Regions from separate parts of the Nocardia sp. X0981 genome, predicted to be linked through region 3. Evidence: riboswitches for the same ligand, from Rfam matches in the RefSeq annotation. Region 3 holds a riboswitch; each other region holds the start of a gene.

Region 1 (9,775 bases), 1.4 Mb from region 3:
GCCGTGCACCACCCGATGCCCGACCGCGCTCACCCCCACTCGGGTGAGATCCTGCCCGGTCTCGGTGAATTTCTCGAAAGCCAGGCGCAACCCCGCGGTATGGTCGGGTATCGGCCCCTGCTCGGAAAGGGTCCGGCCACCGGCGGTGTGCTCGAGCGCGCCGCTGTCCTCCCCGATCCGCTCCACCAGCCCCGCGGCCACCACTTCACCCGAGTCGGGTTCCATGAGTTGATATTTGATCGAGGACGAGCCGGAGTTCACCACCAGTACGAGATCGCCGTCCACCGTCGTCTCCTGTTCGTGGCGCCGCGGCGCCGTCACTGCTCCTGCGCCTGAATGGCGGTGATGGCCACCGTGTTCACGATATCGGTGACCAGCGCGCCGCGGGACAGGTCGTTCACCGGTTTACGCAATCCCTGCAACACCGGTCCGATCGCGACGGCTCCCGCGCTGCGCTGCACCGCTTTATAGGTGTTGTTGCCGGTGTTGAGGTCCGGGAAGACGAAAACCGTGGCCCGGCCCGCGACCTCCGAATCCGGGAGTTTGGCGTCGGCGACGGTCGGTTCGATGGCGGCGTCGTATTGGATCGGCCCCTCCACGAGCAGTTCCGGCGCCCGTTCGCGCACCAGGTGGGTGGCCACCCGCACCTTGTCCACATCGGCGCCGCTACCGGACTCCCCGGTGGAGTAGGAGAGCATGGCGACCCGGGCGTCGATTCCGAAGCGGACCGCGGTCGCCGCCGAGGAGACGGCGATATCGGCGAGTTGTTCGGCGGTCGGATCCGGGACCACGGCGCAATCGCCGTAGGCCAGCACTCGATCGGCCAGGCACATGAGGAACACACTGGAGACGGTCGAGACACCGGGCACCGTTTTGATGATCTCGAACGAGGGGCGGATGGTGTGCGCCGTGGTGTGCGCCGCGCCGGAGACCATACCGTCGGCGATCCCGCGATGCACCATCATGGTGCCGAAATAGGAGATATCGGCGACCGTTTCACGCGCCCGCTCCAGTGTCATCCCCTTGTGCGCGCGCAACTCGGTGTATTCCCGGGCGAAATCGTCGAGATACTCCGACGTCCGAGGGTCGAGAACGCGGGCATCGGCGATATCCACTCCCAATTCCGCGGCGCGTGCCCGGATCCCGGTCTCGTCACCGAGAATGATCAGATCGGCGATCTTGCGTTGCAGAACCCGCCCGGCGGCACGCAGCACCCGATCGTCGTCACCCTCGGGCAATACGATCGTCTTCCGGTCGGCGCGGGCCCGCTCGATGAGCTGGTACTCGAACATCTGCGGAGTCACCACGCTGGTCATCGGCACCTCCAGCCGGTGCAGGAAAGCGGCGGCTTCGACATGGGTTTCCATCAGTGCCAGCGCCGTTTCGACCTTGCGCGGATTATCCACCGACATCCGGCCCCGGGTGCGGTGCGCGACACCGGCGGTCTCGTAGGTGCCCAGCTGTGTGGTGAGGATGGGTAATCGCGGTTTCAGCCCGCTGATGAGACGGGCGATCGCCGGATGTGGAAGCAATCCGCCGTTCATGATGATGCCGGACAGCGAAGGAAAACTTTCCGCTTCGTGCGCGTTCACCACGCTCAGCAGTACATCGGAACGGTCGCCGGGCGCGATCACCACCGTACCGTCGCGCAGCCGCTCCAGAACGTGCTCGGCCGTCATCCCTCCGACCATCACGCCCAGAGCCTCCCTATGCAGTAGTTCGGGGTCGCCGCTGTAGATCTCGCCGTCCAGCGCCGCACACAATTCCGCCATGGTGGGGGCGATGAGAAGGGGTACCTCGGGCAGGGTCCACGACGGTACGGCGAAAGGATCGAGGGCCGCCCGGACCGCGTCGAGCTCCCCGGGCGCACACCGGTTGGCGATGATCGCGGCGAGCTGCGCGTGTTCGGAGGCCAACTCGCTCGCACACAACTCCACCAACTGTTCGACCTCGCCGGGGGACCGCCCAGCCCCCCGGACCACCAACAGCACCGGAGCCCCCAGGTTCACCGCGATACGCGCGTTGAACCGCAGTTCGCTGGGGCCGGCGACGTCGGTGTAATCGCTGCCCACGATGACCACGGCGTCACATGCGGACGCGACTTCGTGGTACCGCATGACGATCTCGGAAATGGCGGCGTCGGGGTCGGCGTGTACCTGCTCGTAACTCACTCCCGCCGCCTGCTGATATTCGATATCGACGGTGGAATGCTCGAGCAGCAGTTCGAGGATGTAATCCGCTTCGGTCGTCGACCGGACGATCGGCCGGAACACTCCGACGCGCGCGGTGGTCGCGCACAGCATCTGCAGTACGCCGAGCGCCACGGTCGACTTACCGGTATCGCCCTCGGGCGACGCGATGTACACACTGGACGCAGCAACCTCGGCCATGCCCAAAAGCGTAGCTGCGTTCATGGCGGCGCCTGCGGCGCCGGCGGGGTCGAGCCCCCTTGGCGTCGTGCTTCAGCCCGCGAGACTCGCGCCTGCGGCGCATGCGCTTCGCGGGCTGAAGCACGACGCGGGCTCAATCCTTTGTGGGCCTCGTAAGACTCGGCGCTGTGTGTTGCGCCGGATGCGGACCTTCTGTTTCCGAGCTCTGAGCGGCCGGACTACGGATTGCGGGGTGAGTCCGTGTGCGGAGCGCATACGGGTGGGTTCCCTGGCGGGGAGTGTCTCGGTGGTGGTGTTTTCGCGGAGGGTGTCTTCGGTGGTTCGGGGCCCGTCTCGGGTCTGGAGCGACGGAGCGTGGGAGCGCAGCGACCGAGCGCAGGAGTGAAGACCCGAGACACGAGGGCCCCGAACCCGCGGCGCCGCAGGCGCCGCGAAATAACAACTCAGCCCAGTTTGCGCAGGCGGGGGGCCAGGTCGCGCTGGAAGAGGTCCAGGAAACGGCGCTGGTCGTGGCCGGGGGCGTGGAACACCAGGTGGTTCAGGCCGGCGTCGATATACGGTTCGATCAGTTCCACCGCCTGGTCGGGGTCGCTGGCGACGATCCAGCGTTTGGCGATCTGTTCGATCGGCAGCGCGTCGGCCGCCTCCTCCATCTCGATCGGGTCGGTGATGCTGTGCTTCTGTTCCGGCGTGAGCGAAAGCGGGGCCCAGAATCGGGTGTTCTCCAGTGCCAGCTCGGGGTCGGTGTCGTAGGAGATCTTGATTTCGATCATCCGGTCGATCGTGCCGACCTCGCGGTCCACCTTGGCCGCGCCTTCGGCGAGGGCGGGCATCAGCTTCTCCGTGTAGAGATCCATCCCCTTGCCGGAGGTGCAGATGAAACCGTCCCCCGCGCGGCCCGCGTACCGGGCCACCACCGGGCCCCCGGCGGCGATGTAGACGGGGATGCCGCCCTCGGGGACGTCGTAGATGGAGGCGCCCACCGTCTTGTAGTAGGTGCCGTCGAAATCGGTCCGCGCGCCGGTCCACAGAGCGCGCATGAGATCCACCGATTCCCGCAGGCGCGCGAATCGCTCCTTGAACTCCGGCCACTCGCCGGCGTATCCGGTGGCGATCTCGTTCAGTGCCTCACCGGTGCCCACGCCGAGCATCACCCGTCCGGGGTACAGGCAGCCCATGGTCGCGAACGCCTGCGCGATGACGGCGGGGTTGTACCGGAAGGTGGGGGTGAGTACCGAGGTGCCGAGCATGATCCGTTCGGTGCGTTCACCCGCCGCCGCCAGCCAGGCCAGCGAGAACGGCGCGTGGCCGCCCTTGTGCCGCCAGGGCTGGAAATGATCGCTGACCGTCGCGCTGTCGAGGCCGTGTTCCTCCACCAGCACCGCCAGCTCCACCAGTTCACGGGGTCCGAACTGTTCCGCCGACGCCTTGTACCCGAGCTTGAGCTCACCCATATGCGCCACTCCTGTCGCGTTGTGTCGGACCGTTTCCGGTCCGGGTTCGACCATAGCCAGCCCGGTGGACGCTCGCGCCCGGTGGTCTCGCTCACGTCCGCGTGGACTCGCGGGCGCGGCATACCCACCGGCGGCCCGGTGAAGCGCAGAATCGGCGGGGTGAGCACAGATGACCGGATTTTGTCCTACCTCACCGATATGGACGGGGTCCTCGTTTCCGAAGACCATCTGGTGCCCGGCGCCGATGAGTTCCTCGCCGAGTTGCGCTCGGAGCAGATCCCGTTCCTGGTGCTGACCAACAACTCCATCCGCACCCCGCGTGATCTGCAGGCGCGGCTGCGGCAGAGCGGGCTGGACATCCCGGAACATTCGATCTGGACCTCGGCGCTGGCCACGGCCAGTTTCCTGAACGAGCAGCGGCCGGGCGGTACCGCGTATGTGGTCGGCGAATCCGGGCTGACCACCGCGCTGCACGAGATCGGCTATGTGCTGACCGAGGTGGACCCCGACTATGTGGTCCTGGGGGAGACCCGCACGTATTCGTTCGAGGCGATCACCACCGCGATCCGGTTGGTCGAGCGCGGTGCCCGGTTCATCGCCACCAACCCCGACCCCACCGGCCCGTCCCGGGAGGGGGTCCTGCCCGCCACGGGCTCGGTGGCCGCGCTGATCACCCGCGCCACCGGCCGCGAGCCGTACTACATCGGCAAACCGAATCCGTTGATGATGCGGTCGGCCCTGCGTCGTATCGGCGCGCATTCGGAGACCAGTGTGATGATCGGCGACCGGATGGACACCGATGTGATCTCCGGAATGGAGGCCGGTATCCGCACCATTCTGGTGACCTCGGGAATTTCGAGCCGCCTCTCGGTGGAGCAGTACCCCTACCGCCCCACCATGGTCCTGAACTCCGTCGCCGACCTGGTGGGTCGAGTGAAAACGCCCTTCACCGCCCCACCGGACTGATCCCGCTCCCGAGACCCCGCGGACTATCGACTCCGAGGGTGGGCGCACCCCGGCTCCGAAGCGCGTGCAGCGGCTCTCCATGGAGGAGACCTTCGGGCTCCGACAGCTGCCGTGAACCCCCGCGGGGTGTGCGAAGGCGCCGGACGTGCCGCCCTCCGCTCAGCTCAGCGCCTGGTCCAGATCTCCCAGCAGATCCTCGATATCCTCCAGGCCCACCGATATCCGGACCACCCCGTCCGAGAGCCCGATACCGGCCCGCCCCTCCGGCCCCATCGCGCGATGCGTGGTGGTGGCGGGGTGGGTGATGAGGGATTTCGAATCGCCCAGATTGTTGGAGATATCGATGATCCGCAGCCGGTTGAGCACCTCGAAGGCTCGTTTCTTGGCCGTGTCCGCGGCGGCTTTCAGCTCGAAGGTGACCACGGTGCCGCCGCCGCTCATCTGCGCGGTCGCCAAGTCGTACTGCGGATGGGAGTCCAGGAACGGGTACCGGACCCAGCTCACCGCAGGGTGTTCGTCCAGGTAGCGTGCGATCCGCAGGGCGGATTCGGTGGATTGCCGTACACGCAGCGGCATGGTTTCCAGGCCCTTGAGCAGGGTCCAGGCGTTGAACGGGCTCAGTGCCGGACCGGTGTGCCGCATCAGCGTCTTGACCGGGCCCTCGATGTATTCCTCGGTCCCGAGGATCGCGCCCCCCAGCACCCGGCCCTGGCCGTCGATATGTTTCGTGGCCGAGTACACCACCACGTCGGCGCCGAGGTCGAAACCGCGTTGCAGCAGCGGGGTGGCGAAGACATTGTCCAGTACCACCTTCGCGCCCGCGGCATGGGCGAGTTCGCAGACCTTGCGCACGTCCACCAGCGTCTGCATCGGGTTGGCCGGGGTTTCGAAGAACACCGCCGCCGTGGGCTGCGACAGTGCCGCCTCCCACTGGTCGAGGTCCTCACCGTCGACGAAAACCGTTTCTACACCCCAGCGCGGCAGAATCTCGTTGCACACCACGAAGCACGAGCCGAACAGGCTGCGCGCGGCGACCAGCCGGTCGCCCGCGCCGAGGAGCGCACCGAGCGCGACGAACACCGCGGCCATTCCACTGGCGGTGGCGAAACACGCCTCGGCGCCGTCGAGCAGGCGCATCCGTTCCTGGAAGGCGGCCACGGTCGGGTTGCCGTAGCGGGAGTACACGAAATGGGGGACTTCACCGGTGAAGGCGGCCTCGGCCGCTTCGGCGCTCTCGTAGACGAAGCCGGAGTTCAGGTACAGCGCTTCGGAGGTCTCCTCGAACCCGGATCGGTTCAAGCCCCCGCGTACGCCCAGCGTGGCCGGTCCGACCCCATCCGGCAGTTTCCGTTCGAACGCACCGCCGCTGATCACGACTGCCGCCACGGGAGTCCGTCCGCCCGCCAGCCGGCGCCGCCGCGGTGACCGGTTTCGTCGAGGGGGCCCTCGAAACCATCGGAGATGTTGTAGGAAGGTGCGATGCCCGCCGCTGTGGCGGTGGCGGCGGCATGGGCCGAGCGCTGGCCGGAGCGGCAGAGGAAGAGCACGGGTGCGTCGGCCGGACGTTCACCCAGCAGTTTGCGCAGTTGGTCGAGGAAATCGGTATTGCGCGCGCCCGAACCGTCGACCCATTCCACCAAGAGCGTGGGCCGGTCGAGGGAACTGGTGTCGGGTACTCCGACGAACTTCCATTCGGCCTCGGTCCGCACGTCCACCAGGACGGCGTCGGGATTATCGGTCAAGATCTCCCAGGCCTGCTGCGGGGCGATATCCCCTGCGTAACTCATGCGTGGCACCTCCTGCGAATCCGCACTTGCCGCATCGGTTCGATGCGCGCCAGGTCGTCACCCGGAGCACCCCACCGCGGAGGAGGGTTGCCGACCAGCGAGCCGGGGCTTGGCGCTGATGCTCATGACCCAGCTCCTGAGATTGCCGGGCGGGTGGGGCTCTGTCAAACGCGGGTTGACGACGCCGGACGGCTTCAGCCGACCGGCTGGTTGCACACCAGCCAGCCGTCCGCGGAGCGGGTCAGATGCCAGGTGGCGGTCTCCGTGGTGTCCTCGACCCGGCTGGTGACGACGACGGTCGCGGCCTCGCCGGTCACCCGGATATCGCCGAAAGTTTCGATTTCGACGTCGGATCCGGTCTCGCCGGGTTCGAGCCGGCCCGCCAGCGGGGACCGGGACGGGTCGAAGCCGCGGCAGACCGCCGGCTCCGGCGGCTGGAGCCCGTAGCGGCCGCTGGCGTCGGCGAACTCGCGTACGGCGCCCGCGATCCGGTCGGAATCTGTGACATTTTTCTCAACGGGCTTCAGTAGCCCGGCCAGGAGTACACCGCCGAGAACGAGGGCCGCGAGTGCCGCGGCCACGACGAACGGCGTAATCGTGCGCGGTGGCTCGGTGCCTTCCGGTTCGCTGGCTGCCTGTTCGTCGGCGGGTCCGGCATCGCTCATACTGTCGATCATCCCTGGTCCCCGCATCGGCGATACGCCCGCGTCCCGATAGAATCGCGGGGGACCGCGCGTGGCCGCACGACGGTTACCGCGGAAGACGTGGGAAGACGTACGGCGAACAGCTGCCCGCCGACGGCGCGATGACGGCGCATACAGCCACGCTTCAACTTAGCCTAAGCTAACAACAACGCCAGTTATTCTTTCGACCGACAAGGGTGCGCGTAACAGATGACCGAGCAGAAGGAAGCGAACCGCCCGCTTCGGATCGCGATCGTGGGAGCCGGTCCGGCCGGGATCTACGCCGCCGACGCGTTGATGAAGTCGGACGCCGAGGTCTCGATCGATCTGTTCGAGCGGATGCCCGCGCCGTTCGGACTGATCCGCTACGGCGTGGCGCCCGACCATCCGCGGATCAAGGGTATCGTCACCGCCCTGCACAAGGTGCTGGACAAGGAGCAGGTGCGCCTGCTCGGCAATATCGACTACGGCACCGATATCACCCTCGGCGATCTGCGCCGCTTCTACGATGCGGTGATCTTCTCCACCGGTGCCAATGCCGACCGCGCGCTGCCCATCCCGGGTATCGACCTGGACGGTTCCTACGGTGCCGCCGATTTCGTGTCCTGGTACGACGGCCACCCGGATGTGCCGCGCACCTGGCCGCTGGACGCGGAGAAGGTCGCGGTGCTGGGGGTCGGCAATGTCGCCCTCGACGTGGCGCGGGTCCTGGCCAAGACCGGTGACGAACTGCTGCCCACCGAGATCCCGCCGAACGTGTACACCGGCCTCAAGGCGAACAAAGCCGTCGAGGTGCACGTATTCGGTCGCCGTGGGCCCGCGCAGGCCAAGTTCACTCCGCTGGAGCTGCGCGAACTCGACCATTCGCCGACGATCGAGGTGATCGTCGACCCGGAGGACATCGACTACGACGAGGGCTCCGAGGCCGCGCGCCGTCATTCCAAGCAGGTCGATATGGTGGCCAACACTCTGGAGCAGTGGGCCATCCGGGACCAGGGTGACCGGCCACACAAGCTGTTCCTGCACTTCTTCGAATCCCCCGCCGAGATCCTGGGTGAGGACGGCAAGGTCGTGGGGCTGCGTACCGAGCGCACTCAGCTCGACGGCACCGGCAACGTCAAGGGCACCGGGACGTTCAAGGACTGGGATGTGCAGGCGGTCTACCGTGCCGTCGGCTACCTCTCCCAGAACATTTCCGAACTGCCGTTCGACGACCAGGCCGGGGTCATCCCGAACGAGGCGGGCCGTGTGCTGGTCGACGAGGATGCCGACGGTGCCGCCCGCTACATGCCCGGCACCTACGTGACGGGTTGGATCAAACGTGGTCCGGTCGGCCTCATCGGTCACACCAAGGGTGACGCGAACGAGACGGTCGCCTGCCTCCTCGACGACAGCAAGAATTTCACCGCCGCCGAGAACCCCGAGCCCGAGGCGGTGCTCGAGTTCCTGGAGGGCCGCGGTATCCCGTTCACCACCTGGGCCGGTTGGTACCGCCTGGACGCGCACGAACGCGCGCTCGGCGAGCCCGAGGGCCGGGAACGGGTCAAGGTCGTGGAGCGCGAGGATATGCTGCGCGCCAGCGAACCGCACAAGGTCTGAGCGTGCGGCCCGCTCCTGCCGGTGCTGGGAGGAGCGGGCGGCGCCTCGATATATCAGGCATTCTGTATCCGTGTTCGACGCCCATGTGCACATCATCGATCCGCGTTTTCCGCTGATCGAGAACGAGGGCTACCTGCCGAAGCCCTATACCATCGCCGACTACCGGCGGCGGATGGCCCGGTTCCCCCTTTCCGGCGGCGCGGTGGTCAGCGCGTCCTTCCAGGGCAACGACCAGAGCTACCTGCGGGCCGCGCTGGCCGAACTCGGCCCCGGCTGGGTGGGGGTGACCCGGTTGGACCTGGACGCCTCCGATGCCGAGATCCTCGATCTACACGCGGCCGGGGTGCGGGCGGTGCGGTTCAATCTCAAGCGCGCCGCCGCCGATATCGCGAGCATGACCCGCCAGGCGTTGCGCGCGTACGAACTGGCCGGCTGGCATGTGGAGATCTACGTGGACGGCCAGATGCTGGCCTCGCTGCAACCGGTGATCCTGAAATTGCCCAAGGTGTCGATCGATCATCTCGGGATGTCCGAAGAAGGTGTGTCCTACCTGCTGGACCTGGTCGATCGGGGGGCCCGGGTGAAGGCGACGGGTTTCGGCCGGGTCGATATGGATATCGCCACCACGCTGCGCCGGATCCACGCGGTGAACCCGGAGGCGCTGATGTTCGGCAGTGATCTGCCGGGCACTCGCGCCGGGCGCCCCTTCCGTGAGTCGGATGTGGAATTGATCTGTGATGTGGTGGGCACGGATATGCATGCCGTGCTCGAGGACAACGCCCGCGCCTTCTACGGCCTACCCGCCATCGACCGGGCTCCCGAGGACCCCACCCCCACGCTGCCGCTGTTCCGGCCGCCGCCGGACCCCGAGCGGAAACCGTCCACGGACGGCACCA
Region 2 (9,775 bases), 2.3 Mb from region 3:
CAGCCTTGCCATCCGCGTGTTCGCGTACCACTCTGCCGGAAGGCGCAATCCGTCTCACATACTGCCGACGGCTGTTCCGGACAGCGGACAGCATCACGTATCGGAGGTTGGAATGACGATCGGGGTACCCGGAGTCCGGATCGGACACTGGACCGATACCACAGGCGAAACCGGATGCACCGTGGTGATCCGGCCGACGGGCACGACAGCCTCCTACGAGGTACGCGGCGGCGCGCCCGCCAGCCGGGATCTCGACGCGCTGGCGCCGGACAAGACCGTGTCCTCGCTCGACGCGATACTGCTGACCGGAGGTTCGGCATTCGGCCTCGCGGCGGCCGACGGGGTGATGCGTCATCTCGAGGAAACCGGGCGCGGGGTGCTCACTCCCGGGGGCCGGGTACCCATCGTCGCGACGCTGGCCCTGTTCGACCCGGGCACCGGCGACCCGAACGCGCGTCCCCACCGCCGAGAACGGATACGTGGCGGCCCGTACCGCCACGGAGGACGCGGCGACCAGTGGCCGTATCGGTGCCGGCACGGGTGCCCATACCGCGCATTGGCGGGGCCCGGAATTCCGCCGGCCCGGCGGAATCGCCTATGCCGAAAGGCAATCGGGGCCTCTGGTGGTGGGGGCGCTGTGTGCGGTGAACGCGTTCGGTGATATCGACGACGGTACCGTCGATATCTCGCTGGATGCCGTGGCCGCGCTCGATGGCCCGTTCGCATTCGGCGAAGCCCGGACTCACACCACCATCGGCGCGACGTTCTCCCATGTGGAGCGCGAGAGGGTTTCGAGTTCGACCGGTCCGAGGTAACCGCGGTGGCGCGCGTACTCGGCCATCAGTTCGGCCTCGGTCGCCGCTCCCGTGACGGCTCCGCCGGAAAAGATCATCGTGCTCTCTTCTCCCGCCCGGGCGCGCGACCGTAACCCGGCACGGACCCGCCATCTGTTCAGAGCGTTCGCTTTCGGCGCGGAATTACGGAAACCGAGCACGACGATCACCTCACGCGATCCGCGTGGATCACCGATCATGCTGTGTGACGCCCGCCAATTCACGAACTCGCCCCAGAACAGCAGCCCGGCCACGCCGGCGAGCAGAATCCCGCGGACTTTCACGCTGTTCCCGCCCCGGTCGACACCGCGGGCGAACGATCATTTCCGTAATCGCGGACCGCGGCCAGGTATTCGGTGACGGCGTCGCGATTGCGTTCCAGACAGCGGATTCGCTCGTTCATCCGGTCGCGTTCCTCCTCGAGCAGAGCGAGCATCTCGGGGGTGGCGTCCGGGAAATAGATGGTGCGCGGTTTGTCGAGACAGGGCAGGATCTGCTTGATGATCCGGGTCGGCAGGCCGGCGTCGAGTAGTCCGCGGATCTGCAGTACGCGGTCCACGAACCGCTCGTCGTAGGCTCGATACCCGTTCGCACACCGCTGCGCGGCGATGAGCCCCTGTTCCTCGTAGTAGCGCAGCAACCGCCGCGAGGTGCCGGTGCGCCGCGACAGTTCCCCGATTCTCATATCACCTCACCACTCAGTTGACCTTCACATCAGTGTGAATCTTCGACCATAGCCGTATGGACAACGACCTGTTCGACTACAGCGCTATCGTCGACCGCGAACCGATCCGCTGGCCCGGCGGTGCGCGCGTCGCTTTCTACCTCGGACTCAATATCGAGCACTACCAGGTGGACCGGCCCTCCACCAGTATCTTCGCGGGGACCGCGGGCCTGGTGCCGGATCCGCTGAACTACGGTTGGCGCGACTACGGACCCCGGGTCGGGTTCTGGCGGGTGCTCGAGGTCCTGGACCGGCACGGTATCCGCGCCAGCGCGCTGCTGAACTCCGAGGCGGCCGAGCATTATCCCCGGATCGTCGAAGCCGGCCGGGAGCGGAACTGGGCCTGGCTGGCGCACGGAAAGAACAACTCCGTGCTCCAGCCGGAGCTCGCCGAGGACGAGCGCGAGTACCTGGCCGAGATGCTCACCACCATCGAGCGGGCCACCGGAACCCGGCCGCGCGGCTGGATGGGGCCCGCGCTCACGGAAAGTTTCGCTACCCCCACGCTGCTGCGGGAACTCGGTATCGACTACGTGCTGGACTGGACCAACGACGATCAGCCCTACCCGCTGCGGGTTCCGGGCCTGCTCAGCATGCCGTACTCGGTGGAGCTCAACGACAACACCCTTTTCCTCGGTACGGGGCTGAGCGGCCCCGATTTCGTCCGCATGGTCCGCGATCAGCTCGACCAACTGTGGCAGGATGCCGAGGCCGGCGGCCGGGTGATGGCCCTGGCCCTGCACCCGTTCGTGATCGGACAGGCATTCCGGACCAGGTACCTGGACGAGGCCCTGAACCATATCGTGGATCATCCCGGGGTCTGGCTCACCACCAGCGACGAGATCGCCGCGCACTACGCCGCTGCCCGGACCGGCCGGTAGCGCGGAAGTACGTCCCGCCGAACGGGTGATCGTCCACTCCGGACACCCCGTCCGCCACCGCGGCACCGGGTGCTCGGTGCCGCGGCCGGCGAGCGCTGTTCGGCCCGCCGGACGCGCGCCGTCGCGCCTGGCCCGGTGCGACGGCGCCGGAGGGTGCCCCGATTCTCATATCCCGCACGCCGCGGCACCGGGCCCCGACCGACTGTCCAGCCCTGGCCGGGTCTCCGGGAGCGGGTCCCAGCGTCCGCCGTCGCAGACGTACTCCCAGCGTGGCCCGTCGGTGACCAGCGAGCCCACCGCGTCGAGCAGCCGGTCGACGTCCTCGTCGGTGGTCCCCAGGCCGATACTCGCCCGCAGTGCGGCGTCGACACCCAGACGGGCCAGGAGCGGATGCGCGCAGAACCGGCCGTCGCGCACACCGATCCCGTGTTCGGCCGACAGATAGGCCGCCACCCGGCCCGCCTCGAATCCGGCCACGGTGAACGCGACGATCCCCACGCTGTCGGCACTGTCGGCCCACACCCGGAGGCAGTGGACTCCCGGAATACGCTCCAGACCGGAGCGCAGACGCTGGGTGAGGTGGCGTTCTCGCGCCTGGGCGCCCTCGTGGATGCCGGCGAGAACGTCGCAGGCGGCGGCCAGCGCCACCGCGCCCAGCACGTTGGGCGATCCCCCTTCGTGCCGCTGCGGCGCGAGCGCCCACGTCGCCTCCGCCGCGGTCACCTCCGTGACCGCTCCACCACCGGCCAGATAGGGAGCCGCGGTATCGAGCCAGTCCCGGCGGCCGACCAGCACCCCCGCCCCGAACGGTGCGTACAGTTTGTGCCCGGAACACACCAGGTAATCGATACCGCTGTCCCGCAGGTCGATCCGCCGGTGCGGTGCCAGCTGCGCGGCGTCCACCAGGATGCGCGCACCGCACTGGTGGGCCAGCAGCACCAGCCGCTCCAACGGCAGTACCTCACCGGTCACATTGGACGCCCCGGTCACCGCGAGGAGCGCGGCGGGTTTCGCACACAATTCCGCGGCCAGGCGGTGGAGTGTTTCGGCCACGGTATCCGCGGCACACACCACCCGCCGCCCCCGCCGGGTCCAGGGCAGCAGGTTCGCATGATGTTCGATATCGAGCACCACCGTATCGCCGGGAACGCATCCGGCCAGCAGATTCAACGCATCGGTGGTGTTCCGGGTGAACACCACCACCTGGTCGTCCGCCCGATGCAGGAAGCGACCCACCGTGTCCCGCGCGGCCTCATAGCAGTGTGTGGACACCCGTGAGGCGTACCCGGCGCCACGATGGACGCTGGCGTAGTACGGCAACAGTTCGGCAACCCGCTCCCCGACCTGCGCCAGCGCGGGTGCGCTGGCCGCGTAGTCGAAATTGGCGTAGGTACGGCTTCCCCCCTGCACCAGGGGAACTCGCAGATCACATCCGGTGACGCGGGCGAGTGTTGCGGTGTGATGGAGCGCAGCGGTCATGGCGCAATCCCTTCGATTCAGGGACTCCGGAGCATTCGAGGAAACGGAGTCCGCGCTTGCCACGCTCGGTCGAGCAGCGGCCAGGTCGTCACCCGGGGCACCCCACCGCGGAGGAGGGTTGCCGGCCAGCAAGCCGGGGCTCGATGCTGGCACTCATGACCTGGTGCGAGGTTGTCAGATGCCGGCGATCCTGTCAACTCGGACCACCGGCCGCGGCTCCGCGCTCGGCGAACGGCCCATTTCGCCTCCGCCGCGACAAGTCCGGATCATCTGATCGGCGGGCGGGTCCGCGGCGACATCGTCTCCGGTACCGCGGCCACTACCCGGCGTTCCGCCGCGGCGCCGGATGTCGGTCCCCCCTGTTACTTTCGCGGCGTTCTACAACGACGACCACCGAGGCTCTGCGAATGACCATCAGCGATACCACCTATCTCGAACTGTCCGAGGAAGGCGGTTCGGCACACAAGTTCTACGAAGTAGTGGTAGCCGATACCCAGGTCACCATCCGCTACGGGCGTATCGGAGACCAGGGTCAGACCAAGGTGAGTTCCTTCGCCACCGGCGCGAAGGCGCAATCGGCCGCGGCGAAGAAGATCGGCGAGAAGCTGCGCAAGGGTTACGCACCCGCTGTGCCGGGGGCGCGGTCACGCCGGCCGGTCTCCCGGCGCACGATCACCAGCCGGAGCTCGACGGCACGCTCGGCCCCGCTGTTGTGGACCTTCGACTCGGGCGCGGCGGCGTTCGGTATCTTCGTCGACGAGCGCCGCTGCTGGGTGGGCAACGAGCAGGGTGATGTGTTCACATTGACCCCGGACGGAGCCGTCACGGGACGTTTCCGCCTGCCGGACGCGGTGAAATGCATTGTCGCCGACGATTTCTGGATCTATGCCGGATGCGACGACGGCCGGGTCTACGACCTGTCCGGCAAGGTACCGCACGCGGCCTACGATATCGCCGCCGATGTGGATATCTACTGGCTCGATATCCACGACGGAATCCTGGGTGTGTCGGACCGGGAGGGCGGTCTCACCGTGATCGATCACGAGGAGGAATCCCTGTGGGCCCGGCGGAGCGCCGGGGACTCGGGCTGGATGGTCCGTATCGATGCCGACGGCGTATACCACGGGCACTCCGGTGGGGTCACCAAGTACGGGTTGGTCGAGGGTGAACACCGATGGCACCGGAATACCGGCGGCGCGGTGCTCTTCGGCTGGCAGGAGGCCGCCGCCGTCTACGCGGGCACCGCGCGTAACCAGGTACGCCTGATCGATAAGAACGGTGCTTCGGACCGTTCCTTCCAATGCGATGCCGCGGTGTACTCGTGTGCCACGTCCCCGGACGGTCGCTATGTCTTCGCCGGGGACAACTACTCCTCCGTCTACTGCTTCGACGCGGCGGGAAACCGGCGCTGGAAACTGGGCACGGGCTGCGGCTCGGCGTACTCGATGCAATACCACGACGAAAGGCTGTACCTGGTCACCACCACCGGCACGCTGGCCTGCCTCGATGTCCGAGAGGAAGTCGTCCGTAGCGCGGAACAGGGTGTGCTGCCACCGACGCGGTCGGTGAAGGCGCCGGAAATGGCGGCGGTGGTGCCGCGCAGCAGCGTGGAGGTGGCCACCGATCCGGGCAGCGGCATCGTCGTCGAATGCGTCGATCAGGGTGGCAGGATGCGGGTGCATATCGTCTCACCGGGCTACCGGCACGACTGGAACGTGCAATTCCCCCGCGATATCCGGCAGCCGGGTGCCCGCTATGTGGTCGATCAGGTGGTCGAGGCGGCGCGCGGCGGCTTCTACCGGGTTCGTGGAGATATCCGCCGCCTCGGCTGACCGCCGGGCGGACCGGATCGGAGATCCGGCGCCGGACCCTTGGGCTTCCGGGCCGTACGCCACCGGGCCCTCATCCTTCCCGGCGGTGTACGGCGCCCCTCAGCGCAGCGGAAACCCTTGGGCGGAAAGGGATTCCCGTAGCCGATCCCGGCCCTTCAGCGCGGCGGCCGATCCCAGCCGGGCGAGATCGGCGGTCCACACCAGCAGTAACGGGGCCTGCCGTATGTGTTCCTGGTCCCCGGCCAGTTCCGCCAGCCGGGCCCGGCGCTCCGCATCCCGTACCGCGATCACACTCCACACCTGCAGATCGGACGAGGTGGGCGCGGACTGCGCCGCCGAAACGAGCAGACTCAGTACACCGTCCGATATCGGGTCCGGCAGGTACCGGCGTACGGACCGATGCTCGTGCAGCACCCGCAGCACCGCGTTCCATTCGGCGGGGGCGCCCGACGCGGGGTCTCGGTAGCGCTGGGCCACCACCTGATCCGGAGAGGGGGCGAGCTGTGTCATGCTCCCATAGTCGCGGCGGCACCCGCCACGGTCAGTAATTGCCCGCAGCTCGAGCCGAACCCCGCGGCCGCGCAGCGGTCAGCGCCGCTCCGGGCGGGCGCGGAATGTGTCCTGCAGTTCGGCCAGAGTGGCACGGAGTTCGGCGGGTCGGACCGGGCCAGATTTTCGTTCAGCACGATCCGAACCGTTGTCGCCGCGCGGACGGCGCCGCTTGGATGATCGAGTCCATACGGCCACGAGCATCCGGGAGTACGAGTTGAAATTCCGTAGGGTACTGGCGGTACCAGCGCTGATAGCCGCTGCGGTCCTCACTCTCACGGCGTGCGGCGGTAGCGGCGGACCCGAGGGTACGGTACGGATCGGTACCACCGAGAGCGGTCCGGAGTGGGATGTCTTCGAACGGAAGGCTCGGGAGGCGGGTATCACTCTGCAGATCACGAACTACTCCGATTACTCGCAGCCCAATATCGCGCTCTCCCAAGGGCAGGTCGATATCAACCTGTTCCAGCACCTGCAGTTCCTCGGCGAGTACAATGTCGCGAACAACGCGGATCTGACACCGATCGGCGCCACACAGATCGTTCCGCTCGGTCTGTACTCGAGGAAGCACAAGTCGGTGGCCGATATCCCGTCCGGTGGTGAGATCGCGATCCCCAACGACCCCTCCAACCAGGCACGGGCGCTGTTCGTACTGGAGGCGGCCGGTCTGGTGAAGCTGTCCTCGGACACTTTCGCGCCCTCCCCGGCGGATATCGATCGGGCGGCCTCCACAGTGAAGGTCACTCCCGTGGACTCCGCGCAGACCGCGCTCTCCCTCGCCTCGGTGGACGGTTCGGTCATCAACAACACCTACCTCGAAAGGTCCGGTGTCGATCCCACCTCCGCCCTGTACAAGGACGATCCGACCATTCCGGGCGCCGAACCGTATATCAACGCGTTCGTCACCCGCGTCGAGGACAAGGACGATCCGACCTACCAGCGACTCGTCGAGATCTGGCACGACCCCGAGGTGCAGCAGGCGGTCGCCGACTCTTCCCAGGGCACCTCGGTGGAGGTGCGGCGCAACGGTGCCGAGCTCGCGCCGATCCTACAGCGCGTGCAGCAGACCATTCGCGGCGACCAGTGAGCACGGCCGCGACCGGACCGGACAGCACCGTCCCCGCTGTCCGGTTCCGTTCGGTGAGCAAGGTCTTCCGCAACGGAAAACGAGCGGAGACCGCGCTGTCGGATATCGATCTGCGGATCGAGCGGGGCGAGATCTTCGGTGTGATCGGCTACAGCGGCGCGGGTAAGAGCACACTCGTGCGGCTGATCAACGCACTCGAGAAACCGACCAGCGGCACCATCGAAATCGCCGGCTCTCCCATCACGGGTGTACCGGAATCCCGGGTACGTGAACTGCGCCGCGATATCGGTATGGTCTTCCAGCAGTTCAACCTCTTCCGCTCCCGTACCGCGGCGGGGAATATCGAATACCCGCTGAAAGTGGCCGGGTGGCCACGGGCGAAACGCAAGGAACGACTCGCCGAACTGCTGGAGTTCGTGGGCCTGTCCGACAAGGCACGCAGCTATCCGGACCAACTCTCCGGTGGGCAGAAACAGCGGGTCGGGATCGCCCGCGCACTGGCCACCTCGCCGTCCCTGCTACTGGCCGACGAGGCCACCTCGGCACTCGATCCGGAAACCACCGGTGAAGTGCTGCGCCTGCTCCGCAAGGTCAATACCGAACTCGGTGTGACGATCGTGGTCATCACCCACGAGATGGACGTCATCCGAGCGGTGGCCGACCGGGTGGCGGTGCTGGCCGAGGGCCGGATAGTGGAGTTGGCGAGCACGTTCGACGTCTTCGCCGCGCCACGATCGGCGCCTACGCGCTCGTTCGTCGACAGCGTTCTGCGCCATCGCCCCGCCGCCGGGGAACTGCGCCGGTTGGCCGAACTGCACCGCGGCCGCCTCGTCACCGTGGAGGTCGACAACGCCCGCGGTATCGGCCCCGCGCTGGCCACCGCCGCGCACGCGGGAGTGCGTTTCGAGGTGGTGTACGGCGGCGTGAGCACCTTGCAGGACAAGACCTTCGGAAGTATCACCCTGGCACTCGACGGACCGGATGACGCCGTCGCGAAGGTGATCGGCCGATTCGAACAAGGGTAGGACCCCGCATGCAGACCGACTGGGACAAATTGCGGCCGATTCTCACCGAGGCGATCGGCACCACCATCTATCTGGTCCTGCTCACCTTCGTGGTGGGCGGGATCATCGGGCTGTTCCTCGGCACCGCGCTCTACACCACCCGCAAGGGCGGGCTGCTGGCCAACGGTCCGATCAACTGGCTGCTGAACGTACTGGTGAATATCGTGCGGCCCATCCCGTTCATCATTCTGCTGGCCGCGCTCGGCCCCGTCACGCTCGAGGTGGTGGGCACGACCATCGGCACCGAGGCGGCGGCGTTCGTCATGATCGTGGCCGCGTCCTTCGGGATCGCCCGGATCGTGGAACAGAATCTGGTCACCGTGGACCCGGGGGTGATCGAGGCGGCGCGCGCCATGGGCGCCGGACCGCTGCGCATCATCGTCACGCTGCTCGTCCCCGAGGCGCTGGGACCGCTGATCCTCGGGTACACGTTCGTGATCATCGCCATCGTCGATATGTCCGCCATGGCGGGAACGGTGGGTGGTGGCGGCCTCGGTGATTTCGCCCTGGTGTACGGCTATCAGCGTTTCGACTGGGAGGTCACCCTGGTGGCCACCCTCCTCATCATCGCCGGGGTGCAGGGTGTGCAGTTCCTGGGCAACTGGACGGCCCGCAAAGTGCTGCGCCGCTGATTCGCGCCCTGCTCGGACGCCGGGGCGGACCGGGAGGTCCGCCCCGGCGCCTTCCCCGGTCACCACGTGTCGATGTGCACTATCCGATCCAGCTCCACGCGGGGCGCCGGTTTGAAATCCGTACCCACCGTGTAGGCAACGGGCAGCAGCGCGCCCTGCGAAATCGTGTCATAGGGAATTCCCAGGATCTCGGCCGCTTCGCGCTCGTAGCGGAGGTGCAGGGTGGTCCATGCCGTTCCGAGAGCGCGTGAGCGCGCCGCCAGACAGAAACTCCATACGGCCGGGAACAGCGACGACCAGTAACCGGCACTCTGCGCGCTCGGCACATTGTCCACGCGCCCCGCGAGACACGGAACCACGAGCGTGGGCACCTTCCCCATGTTGTCCGCGAGGTACCGCGCCGAACGGGCGATGCGCTGCCGGGCGGCCTCGGCTTTCTCGTCACCGCCGGTCCGGTTCCCGGGGTACTGGCTCGAGGCCGCGTAGTGCTCGAAGGAGCGCCGGTACAGCTCCCCCAGGGCCTGCCGCTTCTCCGCGTCGGTGACGACGACCCAGTGCCACCCCTGCCGATTCGAACCGCTCGGCGCCTGCACGGCCAGTTCGATACATTCGCGCACGATTTCCAGCGGCACCTCGCGCTCGAGATCGAGACGCCGACGCACCGCGCGCGTAGTGGTCAACAGCTCATCGGTGG
Region 3 (9,775 bases):
CGTTGTCACCTGATCCCGGGCGGTGACCAGCGCCAGCGCCGCCACTGTCAGCGTCGTGACGACGATGGCGCTCGAGACGATCCCGAAACGGAAGAACTTCTGCCTCATGGGTTTCGACGCTAGAAATCGCACCCGGCCGCGGCGAGGGTGTACACCTGCCGCCCGAGGTGCGGAAAACCCCACCGGGAAGCTGCGGTTGTGCCCGCCGAGCCGGGTGGACGGCACTACTGTGTGTGGCCGTCACGCTCCATAGCTTCGAAATATGCCTCTTGCAATGGAATCGGCCGACGAGTTGACAGGTGTCGCTGCCTGGGCGGTCGGCCTGATGGAACGACTCGGCGGACTGGGTGCGGGCGCAGCCATCGCCCTGGAGAACCTCTTCCCGCCACTGCCCAGCGAGATCATTTTGCCGCTGGCCGGTTTCACGGCGAGCAAAGGACAGTTCTCGCTGGTGGAGGCGCTCGGCTGGACCACTCTCGGTTCCGTGGTCGGTGCGCTGGCACTATACGGCCTGGGCGTGCTGCTCGGCCGTGATCGGCTACGGGCGATCATCGATCGGATGCCGCTGGTGCAGTTGTCCGATTTCGATCGCACCGAGGAATGGTTCGCCCGGCACGGTGGTAAAGCCGTTTTCTTCGGTCGTATGATCCCGATCTTCCGTAGCCTGATCTCCATCCCGGCCGGAGTAGAGCGTATGCCGATCGGACGATTCACCGTGCTCACCACCGCCGGCAGCTCGATCTGGAACTCGGTCTTCGTACTGTCCGGGTACTTCCTCGGGGAGAACTGGCCGGTGGTGGAGACCTACGCGGGTTTCGTGCAGAAACTCGTGATTCTCGTGGTACTGGTGGCTGTCGCGGTGTATTGCGTGCGGGGGTGGACCCGGTACCGGCGGACCCGGCAAGTGAGAATATGACGATGAGTACCTGGTCGCGGCCCGGCGGTGCCCGCCGCTGCGCCGCTGTGCTCAGCGGCACTCTGTTCGGTGTGGGCACGGTTGTGCTCGACCTGGCCGCCGTGGTGGCCGGGTTGTTCGATCCGCGCCATGTGCGGAGAGTGGTCGGTCTGGAACGGCGCAGATTGGGTCTGCTCCTCGGGGAACCGCCGGCCGGAGAACCCAGCGGCCGGCGCGCGGCCGGGTATCTGAGCCTGCGGATCGGGCTCGGGTCGCTGGGGGGTGTGGTACTCACGCTGCTCGGCGCGGGGATCGTGGTCGGGACGGCGCTCGTCTACGGCGCGTCGACAGGGGCGGCGGTGCCGGTGCTCGACGCCCCTGAACCCGGGCAGATCAGCTGGAAAACAGTGGCTGTCGTCGTGCCGCCGGGTATGGTTTTCGCTTTCCTCGCGGTGCAGGGGTTGCTGGGTGTCACCCGGGCCGAGGCGTGGGCGTGGCGGGTTCTCGCGCGCCCGGCGCCGGATGAACTGGCCGAGCGGGTCGCCCAGCTGACCACCACTCGTGCCGAGGTGGCCGAGGTGATCGACGAGGAACGGCGCCGTATCGAACGTGATCTGCACGACGGCGTTCAGCAGCGGGTGGTCGCGCTGTCGATCCTGCTGGGTCGGGTGAACCGCGAAACCGATCTCGGCGTACGAGCCGAGCTGCACCGACGCGCGCTCACCGAGACCGGGCACCTGCTCGGCGAGCTCCGCGACGTTTCGTGGCGGATCTATCCGGCGATGCTGGCTCGCGACGGATTGCCCGCCACTCTGGAGGCGCTGGCCGACCGCACACCGCTGCCGACACGTCTCGATATCGACTTACCGGTACGCCCACCTCGACCGGTCGAATCGGCCTGCTACTTCACCGCCAGCGAAGCAGTCACCAACTCTATCAAGCACTCCGGCGCCGGTACGCTCGAGATCTCGGCCCGGTACACCGGCGATACGCTGTGGCTGCGCGTAGGCGACGACGGTTGCGGTGGTGCCGATCCGGCCGGGCACGGCCTGTCCGGTATCGCGGCCAGGATCAAAGCGTTGGACGGTACGTTCACCGTCGTTTCCCCGGCCGGTGGGCCGACGACCATCACTGTGGAGGTGCCGTGCGGATAACTCTCGCGGAGGACTCGGCGCTCCTGCGGGAAAGCCTGGTGCAGCTGCTCACGGCCGAAGGTCATGAGATCGTCGACTCGGTCGGCACCGCGGTCGAACTGCTCCACGCCGTCCGGCTGCGTCCACCGGACCTGGTGGTCGCCGATGTGCGGATGCCGCCGGACCACAGCGACGAGGGAATCCGGGCCGCCCTGGAGATCCGCCGCGCCCGGCCCGAGATCCCGGTCCTGGTTCTCTCCCAGTACGTCGAACGCCGATACGCGGCCGAATTCCTGACCGGCGCGGGCGGCGTGGGTTATCTGCTCAAGGACCGTATCGCCGCGATCGACTCCTTTCTCGATGCCGTAGCTCGCGTCGGTGCGGGTGGTACCGCCTTCGACCCCGAGGTGGTACGGCAACTGCTGCAGCACAGCCGCGCCGGTTCCCCGATCGAACGGCTCACCACCCGCGAACGCGAAGTACTCGAACTCATAGCTCAGGGCCTGAGCAATGCGGCGGTCGGCGAACGCCTCCACATCACCCGCAGCGCGGTCGAAAAACATATCAACGCGATATTCACCAAACTCGACCTGCCCGGCGGCGAAGCGCACAACCGGAGAGTGCTGGCCATCCTGGAGTACCTACGTGCCCAATCGGAGGGGTGAACGACCATGGCCCGGACCGTCCGCGCGATGATCAAACCGAACAGCCGCAAGGGCCCGCTGGTCGAATCCCTGCCGGACGGCACACTGCAACTCTGGGTGCGGGCGCCGGCCGTGGAGGGCAAAGCGAACAAGGCCGCCGCCGAACTGCTGGCCGCGCACTTCGGGGTTCCCAAGAGTGCGGTCCGGCTCACGGCCGGGTCGACCTCCCGGCACAAACGGTTCGAGATCGACGAGTGACCCGCCGACCCTAGACCGCCCCGGCGAACCCGTGCTGGCGCCACGCCTCGTACACCGCCACCGCCGCCGCGTTGGCCAGATTCATCGACCGCCGGCCCGGCAGCATCGGAATACGAACCTCCCCGGTGATGTGCTCGTCGGCGAGTACCTCCGGCGGCAACCCGGAGGGCTCGGCGCCGAACAGCAGTACATCGCCGGGCCGGTAGGCGATAGCGGTATGCGGGGTCGTGGCGCGGGTGGTGAACGCGAACACCCGTTCGGGGTGCAGGTGCGCCCATGCCGCCGGCAGGTCGGGATGGACGGTCACCGAGGCCAGATCGTGGTAGTCCAGCCCCGCCCGGCGCAGCTTCGCCTCCGACATATCGAACCCGAGAGGTTCGACGAGGTGCAGCTCACTTCCCGTTCCGGCGGCGAGCCGGATGGCATTGCCGGTGTTACCCGGGATGCGCGGCTCGTGGAACATCAGCTTGAACACAGCAGGCCAGCTTGTCATGGGAAACCGCCCGCCACAGCGGCGGGTGCGGTCATCCGCGCCGCCCCCGGACAGGTGCCCGGGACTACGGGAATCGCCCCGCGATCGATACCTCCCACGTGGGCACCGCCTAGGCTGCACGAGCGTGCGGCGAGCCCGCCCACTCTGCACTCGACCACCGTTGATGGTCGAATGGGCTGTCCGATTATTTCCGGAGGGAGAATCATGGCCGTGTTACAGGGCCACGGGGGTGCGGGGGACGAGGCGTCCGGGGTGGGTGAACCGGGTGGTGCGCCGGAACAGCTGAGCCGGCAGCTGGCGAACCGCCATATCCAGCTCATCGCCATCGGCGGGGCCATCGGGACCGGGCTGTTCATGGGATCGGGAAAGACGATCTCGCTGGCCGGCCCCTCGGTGATCCTCGTCTACATGATCATCGGATTCTTCCTGTTCTTCGTCATGCGGGCCATGGGAGAACTGCTGCTGTCGAACTCGGGGTACAAATCGTTCGCCGATTTCGCCGGTGACCTGCTGGGACCGTGGGCCGGCTTCTTCACCGGCTGGACATACTGGTTCTGCTGGGTCGTCACCGGTATCGCGGACGTGGTGGCGATCGCCGGGTACGTGGCGTTCTGGTGGCCGGACCTGCCACTGTGGCTTCCCGCCCTGGTCTGCATCGTCGTGCTGCTGGTGCTGAACCTGCCCACCGTCCGCGCGTTCGGGGAGACCGAGTTCTGGTTCGCGCTGATCAAGGTGATCGCCATCGGCGCGCTGATCGTCACCGGTCTGGTCATGGTCATCACCGGATTCACCGGTGACAGCGGCAGCACCGCCTCGCTGGCCAATCTGTGGAACGACGGCGGTTTCTTCCCGACCGGCCCGATGGGCTTCGTCGCCGGCTTCCAGATCGCCGTCTTCGCCTTCGTCGGTATCGAGCTGGTGGGTACCACCGCCGCCGAGACCAAGGATCCGGAACGCACCCTGCCGCGCGCGGTGAATTCCATTCCGCTGCGAGTGCTGCTGTTCTACGTCGGCGCGCTGATCGTGATCTGCGCGGTGACCCCGTGGCGCCAGGTCTCCGCCGACGCCAGCCCGTTCGTGGCCATGTTCTCCCTGGCCGGCCTCGGTATCGCGGCGAGCGTGGTGAACTTCGTGGTGCTCACCAGCGCCACCTCCAGCGCCAACTCGGGTATCTACTCGACATCGCGCATGGTGTACGGCCTGGCCGGCGACGGTAACGCGCCGTCGTTGTTCGGGAAGCTGTCCCGGCGCCGGGTGCCGGCCAACGCGCTGCGCTTCTCGTGCGCGTTCCTGCTGATCGGGGTGGTGCTGCTGTACGCCGGGCAGTCGATCGTCGAGGCGTTCACCGTGGTCACCACGATCTCGTCGCTGTGCTTCATGTTCGTCTGGACGATGATCCTGGCCAGCTACCTGGTGTACCGGAAGCGCCGCCCGCATCTGCACACCACCTCCACGTTCAAGGTGCCCGGTGGTATCCCGATGGTCTGGGCGGTGCTGGCGTTCTTCGCCTTCCTGGTCTGGGCGCTCACCCAGGAGAGCGACACTCTGCAGGCCCTGCTGGTGACCCCGGTGTGGTTCGCGGTACTGGGCGTGGCCTACCTGGTGGTCCGGCGCAGCCCGCACCACCAGGCCTTGCGTGAGCAGCACCGGGAGAAGGTGCGCGCCGAAACCGCCGCATTGCGCTGAGCCGGGTCGTATCACCGGCCGGATCGGGCGGTGGCGTCAGCCGGTCGGCCGGGCTGCGCGGCGCCGCCCGTAGGCCCACCGGCCGCACCGGCCGGTGGTGCGTGCCGCCCGCACCCGGGCCGCTCGCGAAGGCCTCGCCTGGGAATTCGGTCCACGGGCCCGGGAGTACGGGCCGCTCGTGCAGACCCGACCCACCGGATCTGGAACAATCGCCCCCGTGACCGACGCCGTGACCCCGACCGACGACGATCCCGGCACCGGCAACAGCTCGGCCGGTTTCCTCCGCTGCCATCTGCCGATGGTCGTGGTGGTAGCGGTGATCCTCGTGGCGGTCGTCTTCGTCGCACAGGACCGCTGGCGCCGTGGCGCGTTGTTCTTCGGTGGTGCCACGCTGATCGCCGCCGCGTTCCGGCTGTGCCTGCCGACCGTGCGGGTGGGGCTGCTCGCGGTACGCAGCAAACCGTTCGATGTAGGGGCGCTGACCCTGCTGGGCGGCTCAATCGTCTTCCTCGCGGCCACCATCAACACGCTCGGGGTGAGCTAGGCGTACCTCCGCTCCGGCCGTGCGCGGCTGGGGATGGGCTCCGCCCAGCTGTGTTGCTCGGGCGTACCTCCGCCTCCGCTCCGGCCGTGCGCGGGCTGGGCCTCGGTCGGCGCGTTGCGGGGTCAGCGGCTGGTGCGGGCCAGGTTCATCGTCTGGACCAGCAGTTTTCCGATGGCCGCTGCCTCGGTGAGGAAGGCGTCGTGGCCGTCCCGGGAAGAGATGATCTCGAAATGCCGGCAGCCGGCCAGGCCCTCGGCCAGCTCTCGCTGGGTGTGCAGCGGGTACAGCCGGTCCGAATCGATACCGCCCACGATGCACGGCACCGTATTCGCGGCCATCGCGGCCGTCGTCCCGCCGCGACCGCGGCCGATATCGTGCCGGTTCATCGCCTCGCTGAGCAGTACGTAGGTGGCCGGATCGAACCGTTTACACAGTTTCTCGGCCTGGTACTCGAGATAGCTCTGCACCGCGTAGCGGCCGCCGTCCCACGGATTCTCGCCGGGCTGCGGGTTGTTGGCGAACCTGCTGTCCAGTTCGGCCTCGGTGCGATAGGTCAGATGGGCGATCCGCCGGGCGATTCCCATTCCGGTCATCGGCGCGCGACCGGTGCCGTGGTAGTCGCCGCCCTGCCAGTCCGGGTCGCCGGTGATCGCGGCGATCTGGGTGGTCTGGGTACCGATCTGGTCGGCGGTGGCGCGGGCGCCCACGGCCAGGACGAGGGCGGCGGCCAAGCGATCGGGCGCCCCGAGCATCCATTCCAGCACGCGCATCCCACCCATGGAACCGCCCACCGCTGCGGCCAGACGGTCGATCCCGAGTAGATCGAACAGTCGTACCTCGGCGCTCACCTGGTCACGAATGGAGATCTCCGGGAATCGCGACCCCCAGGGGGCGCCATCGGGCGCCGCCGAGGCGGGACCGGTGCTGCCCTGGCATCCGCCGAGCACATTGGTCGCCACCACGCACCATTCGTCGGTATCGATCGGCGCGCCCGGGCCCACCATCCCGTTCCACCATCCCGGCTGGGGATGGTCCGGGTCCGGATCGCCCGCCACGTGGGAGTCGCCGGTCAGCGCGTGCTCGACCAGCACCACGTTGTCCTTGGCCGGCGCGAGCTCGCCCCAGCGCTGTACGGCCAGCCGCACCTCCGGCAGCCGGGCCCCGTTCTCCAGGGTGAGCGGACCGATATCGACGAAACCGAGCCGGCCGTCGGGTGGCGGTAACTGGGCCACGGACCGGTCCGTGGTCGGTTCGGTGCCCACCTTCACGCGATGGCTTCCACTGGAGCGGCGGTACGGCGCGGTGATGTGCGAAGCGTATGAATCACCGTTGTGCGCCCGCTCGTGCGACGACACGCTCTCCGCGAACCGGCCGGCGTTCTCCGGCCGGTCGCTCGGGTAGCGGTCGTCCCGGGGATACTGCCATCGGTCATATCGTGCTCCAGAAAATAGGGGCTTGCTCGCCGAAACGCGGGGGCGCCACGATCAACGTGGCCGACACCGGCGCATATCGACGACCTCCTGACGTGCGCTTGCTCCCGGCTCTCGGGAGCCCGGTCATCACCCGGAGCACCCCACCGCAGCAGGAGGGTTGCCGGCCAGCGAGCCGGGGCTTGATGCTGGCGCTCATGACCTGCTGAATATGGTAGCCGGGCGCCGTTAGGGATCGAAATCGGATACGTGCCCACCGGGTAATCTTGTGGCGCGACTCACTGCTGTGAGAACTCACAGCGGGGGCTGGCTACAGCGTGAGGCCACCACAAGCAGTACGCTCGTCTTGGTTACATCAGACGTCTCGTGGACAACGCGGGATGTATACGTTGTCTGTTGAACAGCTGGGGTCCGCTCACAAGCGTGTTCGCCTGGCCGTGCAATGAGGGCACCAGTCTTAGGAGGACACGAAGATCCATGTCCAAGATCAAGGTTGAAGGCACCGTCGTCGAACTCGACGGCGACGAGATGACCCGGATCATCTGGCAGTTCATCAAGGACAAGCTGATCCACCCGTACCTCGACCTGAACCTCGAGTACTACGACCTCGGCATCGAATACCGCGACAAGACCGACGACCAGGTCACCATCGACGCCGCCAACGCCATCAAACAACACGGCGTGGGTGTCAAATGCGCGACGATCACCCCCGACGAGGCGCGGGTCAAGGAATTCGGCCTCAAGAAGATGTGGCGTTCACCCAACGGCACGATCCGCAACATTCTCGGCGGCACCATCTTCCGTGCCCCGATCATCATCTCCAATATTCCGCGTCTGGTTCCCGGCTGGACCAAGCCGATCATCATCGGCCGCCACGCCTTCGGCGATCAGTACCGCGCCACCGATTTCAAGGTCTTCCAGGCCGGCACCGTCACCCTCACCTTCACCCCCGAGGACGGCAGTGAGCCGATCGTGCACGAGGTCGTGCAGATGCCGGAGGACGGCGGCGTCGTGATGGGTATGTACAACTTCAAGAAGTCGATCGAAGACTTCGCGCGCGCCTCGTTCAACTACGGGTTGCAGCAGAACTACCCCGTCTACATGTCGACGAAGAACACCATCCTGAAGGCCTACGACGGCATGTTCAAGGACACCTTCCAGGAGGTCTTCGACGCGGAGTTCAAGACCCAGTTCGAGGCGGCCGGCCTCACCTACGAGCACCGGCTGATCGACGATATGGTCGCCTCCTCCATGAAGTGGGAGGGCGGCTACGTCTGGGCCTGCAAGAACTACGACGGCGATGTGCAGTCCGATACGGTCGCTCAGGGCTTCGGATCTCTCGGCCTGATGACCTCGGTACTGCTGACCCCGGACGGTAAGACCTGTGAGGCGGAGGCCGCCCACGGCACCGTCACCCGGCACTACCGCCAGCACCAGCAGGGCAAGCCGACCTCGACCAACCCGATCGCCTCGATCTTCGCCTGGACCCGTGGTCTCGAGCATCGCGGCAAGCTGGACAACACCCCCGAGGTCATCGGTTTCGCGCAGACCCTCGAGGACGTCGTCATCAAGACCGTCGAAGGTGGGCAGATGACCAAGGACTTGGCGCTGCTGGTCGGCGGGGACCAGGGTTACCTCACCACCGAGGAGTTCCTCGCGGCGCTGGACGCCAACCTGGCGCGTGCGCTGAAGTAGGAGCGTTCGGAAACGACCTCGCCTCCGTGGTGTCCGCACGCGCACCCGCGTGCCGGCTCCCGGGGAGGCGAGGTCGCGGTGTCCCGGTGGTACGCCTCGGCTGGGAAGCCGCCCGCGGTTGTCCGGGCACGAACCCGCGGGCCAGAATTGCCCATGCCGAAATCGCCGTACAAGCGAACACCAGGGCCGGCTCCGCGCCGTCGTATCCGCTCGCCGAGGCATCGGTGATCGACGGCCTGCGCCGGATAGCCGAGGAGATGGCGAAGCGGTTGGGCCCGGCGGTCTCCGCCACCGGTGAGCAGATCGTACGCCGCTACCGGGAGATCTGCCGCGGAGTCGAGACCGACGTATCGGTGAAGGAGGGGACGGTCGCCGATCGCGGTGCCGATATCGAGGAGCGGGGCCGCGAGATGCGGACCGGCGACGACGGGGCCCGGGCGACGGATGCGCCCATGCGTCCGATGTCGATGGACGAATTCGTCGCTCGTATCCGCGCTGCCGAGAGTTCCGGGGAGCCGGAGATCCGAACACCGAGGTCTATGCTTCTCGTCTACCCCGATGGGTTCGAGGTGGTGTACAAAACCGATCTCTCTCCGCGGGAATGGTCCGCTGAAATCCTCGCCTCCGCGGTCGGCCGTGCGATCGGAGCCCCGGTCGCGCCGGTGGTCGGGACAACGGAAGGCGACCTGTTCATACAGCGGCTACCTGGGCTTACCGTACGCGAGACCGATTCGGATCCGGGTGCTCATGCCGCTATGAAGGCTGTCGAGGACACGCCCGGTGCCCGGAAACTCGGCCTGTTGGACGTCCTCGTCCGTAACTGGGATCGCCCCAACAATTGGCTGCTCGACGGTGACCAGGTGTACGGGTACGACCATGCGGAGTCGTTCCAGGCCGATATGGATTTCGACCCCGAGTCGAACCCGTTCACGAGCCACTACGCGGTCCCGAGTTCCCCCGGCGCGAGCCAGTGGCACGAGTGGAAGCCGAATGATCT

What was found. Region 3 has a riboswitch for S-adenosylmethionine ahead of metX (homoserine O-acetyltransferase MetX). Riboswitches for the same ligand answer to the same signal wherever they lie in the genome.
Region 1: it holds a riboswitch for S-adenosylmethionine, as region 3 does, so the genes downstream of both, ACYR7D_RS04480 (rhodanese-like domain-containing protein) here and metX (homoserine O-acetyltransferase MetX) in region 3, are expected to answer to the same signal.
Region 2: it holds a riboswitch for S-adenosylmethionine, as region 3 does, so the genes downstream of both, ACYR7D_RS20485 (aminotransferase class V-fold PLP-dependent enzyme) here and metX (homoserine O-acetyltransferase MetX) in region 3, are expected to answer to the same signal.

What each region holds. Positions count from the first base shown of each region.
Region 1 covers NZ_OZ372435.1:1,026,608-1,036,382, reverse strand. Annotated here, with positions in the region: gene ACYR7D_RS04505 (acetate kinase) at 1-321, opposite strand, end outside; gene pta (phosphate acetyltransferase) at 318-2,390, opposite strand; gene fgd (glucose-6-phosphate dehydrogenase (coenzyme-F420)) at 2,834-3,844, opposite strand; gene ACYR7D_RS04490 (HAD-IIA family hydrolase) at 4,043-4,810, shown strand; gene ACYR7D_RS04485 (O-succinylhomoserine sulfhydrylase) at 4,970-6,184, opposite strand; gene ACYR7D_RS04480 (rhodanese-like domain-containing protein) at 6,181-6,597, opposite strand; SAM riboswitch class IV at 6,615-6,727, opposite strand; gene ACYR7D_RS04475 (Rv0361 family membrane protein) at 6,792-7,262, opposite strand; gene ACYR7D_RS04470 (FAD-dependent oxidoreductase) at 7,491-8,879, shown strand; gene ACYR7D_RS04465 (amidohydrolase family protein) at 8,950-9,775, shown strand, end outside.
Region 2 covers NZ_OZ372435.1:4,665,724-4,675,498, reverse strand. Annotated here, with positions in the region: gene ACYR7D_RS20505 (P1 family peptidase) at 113-661, shown strand; gene ACYR7D_RS20500 (YdcF family protein) at 743-1,117, opposite strand; gene ACYR7D_RS20495 (MerR family transcriptional regulator) at 1,114-1,518, opposite strand; gene ACYR7D_RS20490 (polysaccharide deacetylase family protein) at 1,575-2,438, shown strand; gene ACYR7D_RS20485 (aminotransferase class V-fold PLP-dependent enzyme) at 2,604-3,917, opposite strand; SAM riboswitch class IV at 3,965-4,078, opposite strand; gene ACYR7D_RS20480 (WGR domain-containing protein) at 4,325-5,749, shown strand; gene ACYR7D_RS20475 (nitroreductase family protein) at 5,849-6,259, opposite strand; gene ACYR7D_RS20470 (MetQ/NlpA family ABC transporter substrate-binding protein) at 6,516-7,385, shown strand; gene ACYR7D_RS20465 (methionine ABC transporter ATP-binding protein) at 7,382-8,410, shown strand; gene ACYR7D_RS20460 (methionine ABC transporter permease) at 8,419-9,081, shown strand; gene ACYR7D_RS20455 (nitroreductase family protein) at 9,141-9,775, opposite strand, start outside.
Region 3 covers NZ_OZ372435.1:2,400,088-2,409,862, forward strand. Annotated here, with positions in the region: gene ACYR7D_RS10340 (serine hydrolase domain-containing protein) at 1-108, opposite strand, end outside; gene ACYR7D_RS10345 (DedA family protein) at 263-916, shown strand; gene ACYR7D_RS10350 (sensor histidine kinase) at 919-2,049, shown strand; gene ACYR7D_RS10355 (response regulator transcription factor) at 2,040-2,693, shown strand; gene ACYR7D_RS10360 (DUF167 domain-containing protein) at 2,700-2,930, shown strand; gene ACYR7D_RS10365 (tRNA (cytidine(34)-2'-O)-methyltransferase) at 2,941-3,405, opposite strand; gene cycA (D-serine/D-alanine/glycine transporter) at 3,628-5,109, shown strand; gene ACYR7D_RS10375 (DUF3017 domain-containing protein) at 5,408-5,653, shown strand; gene metX (homoserine O-acetyltransferase MetX) at 5,776-6,921, opposite strand; SAM riboswitch class IV at 7,176-7,286, opposite strand; gene ACYR7D_RS10385 (NADP-dependent isocitrate dehydrogenase) at 7,561-8,778, shown strand; gene ACYR7D_RS10390 (hypothetical protein) at 8,865-9,775, shown strand, end outside.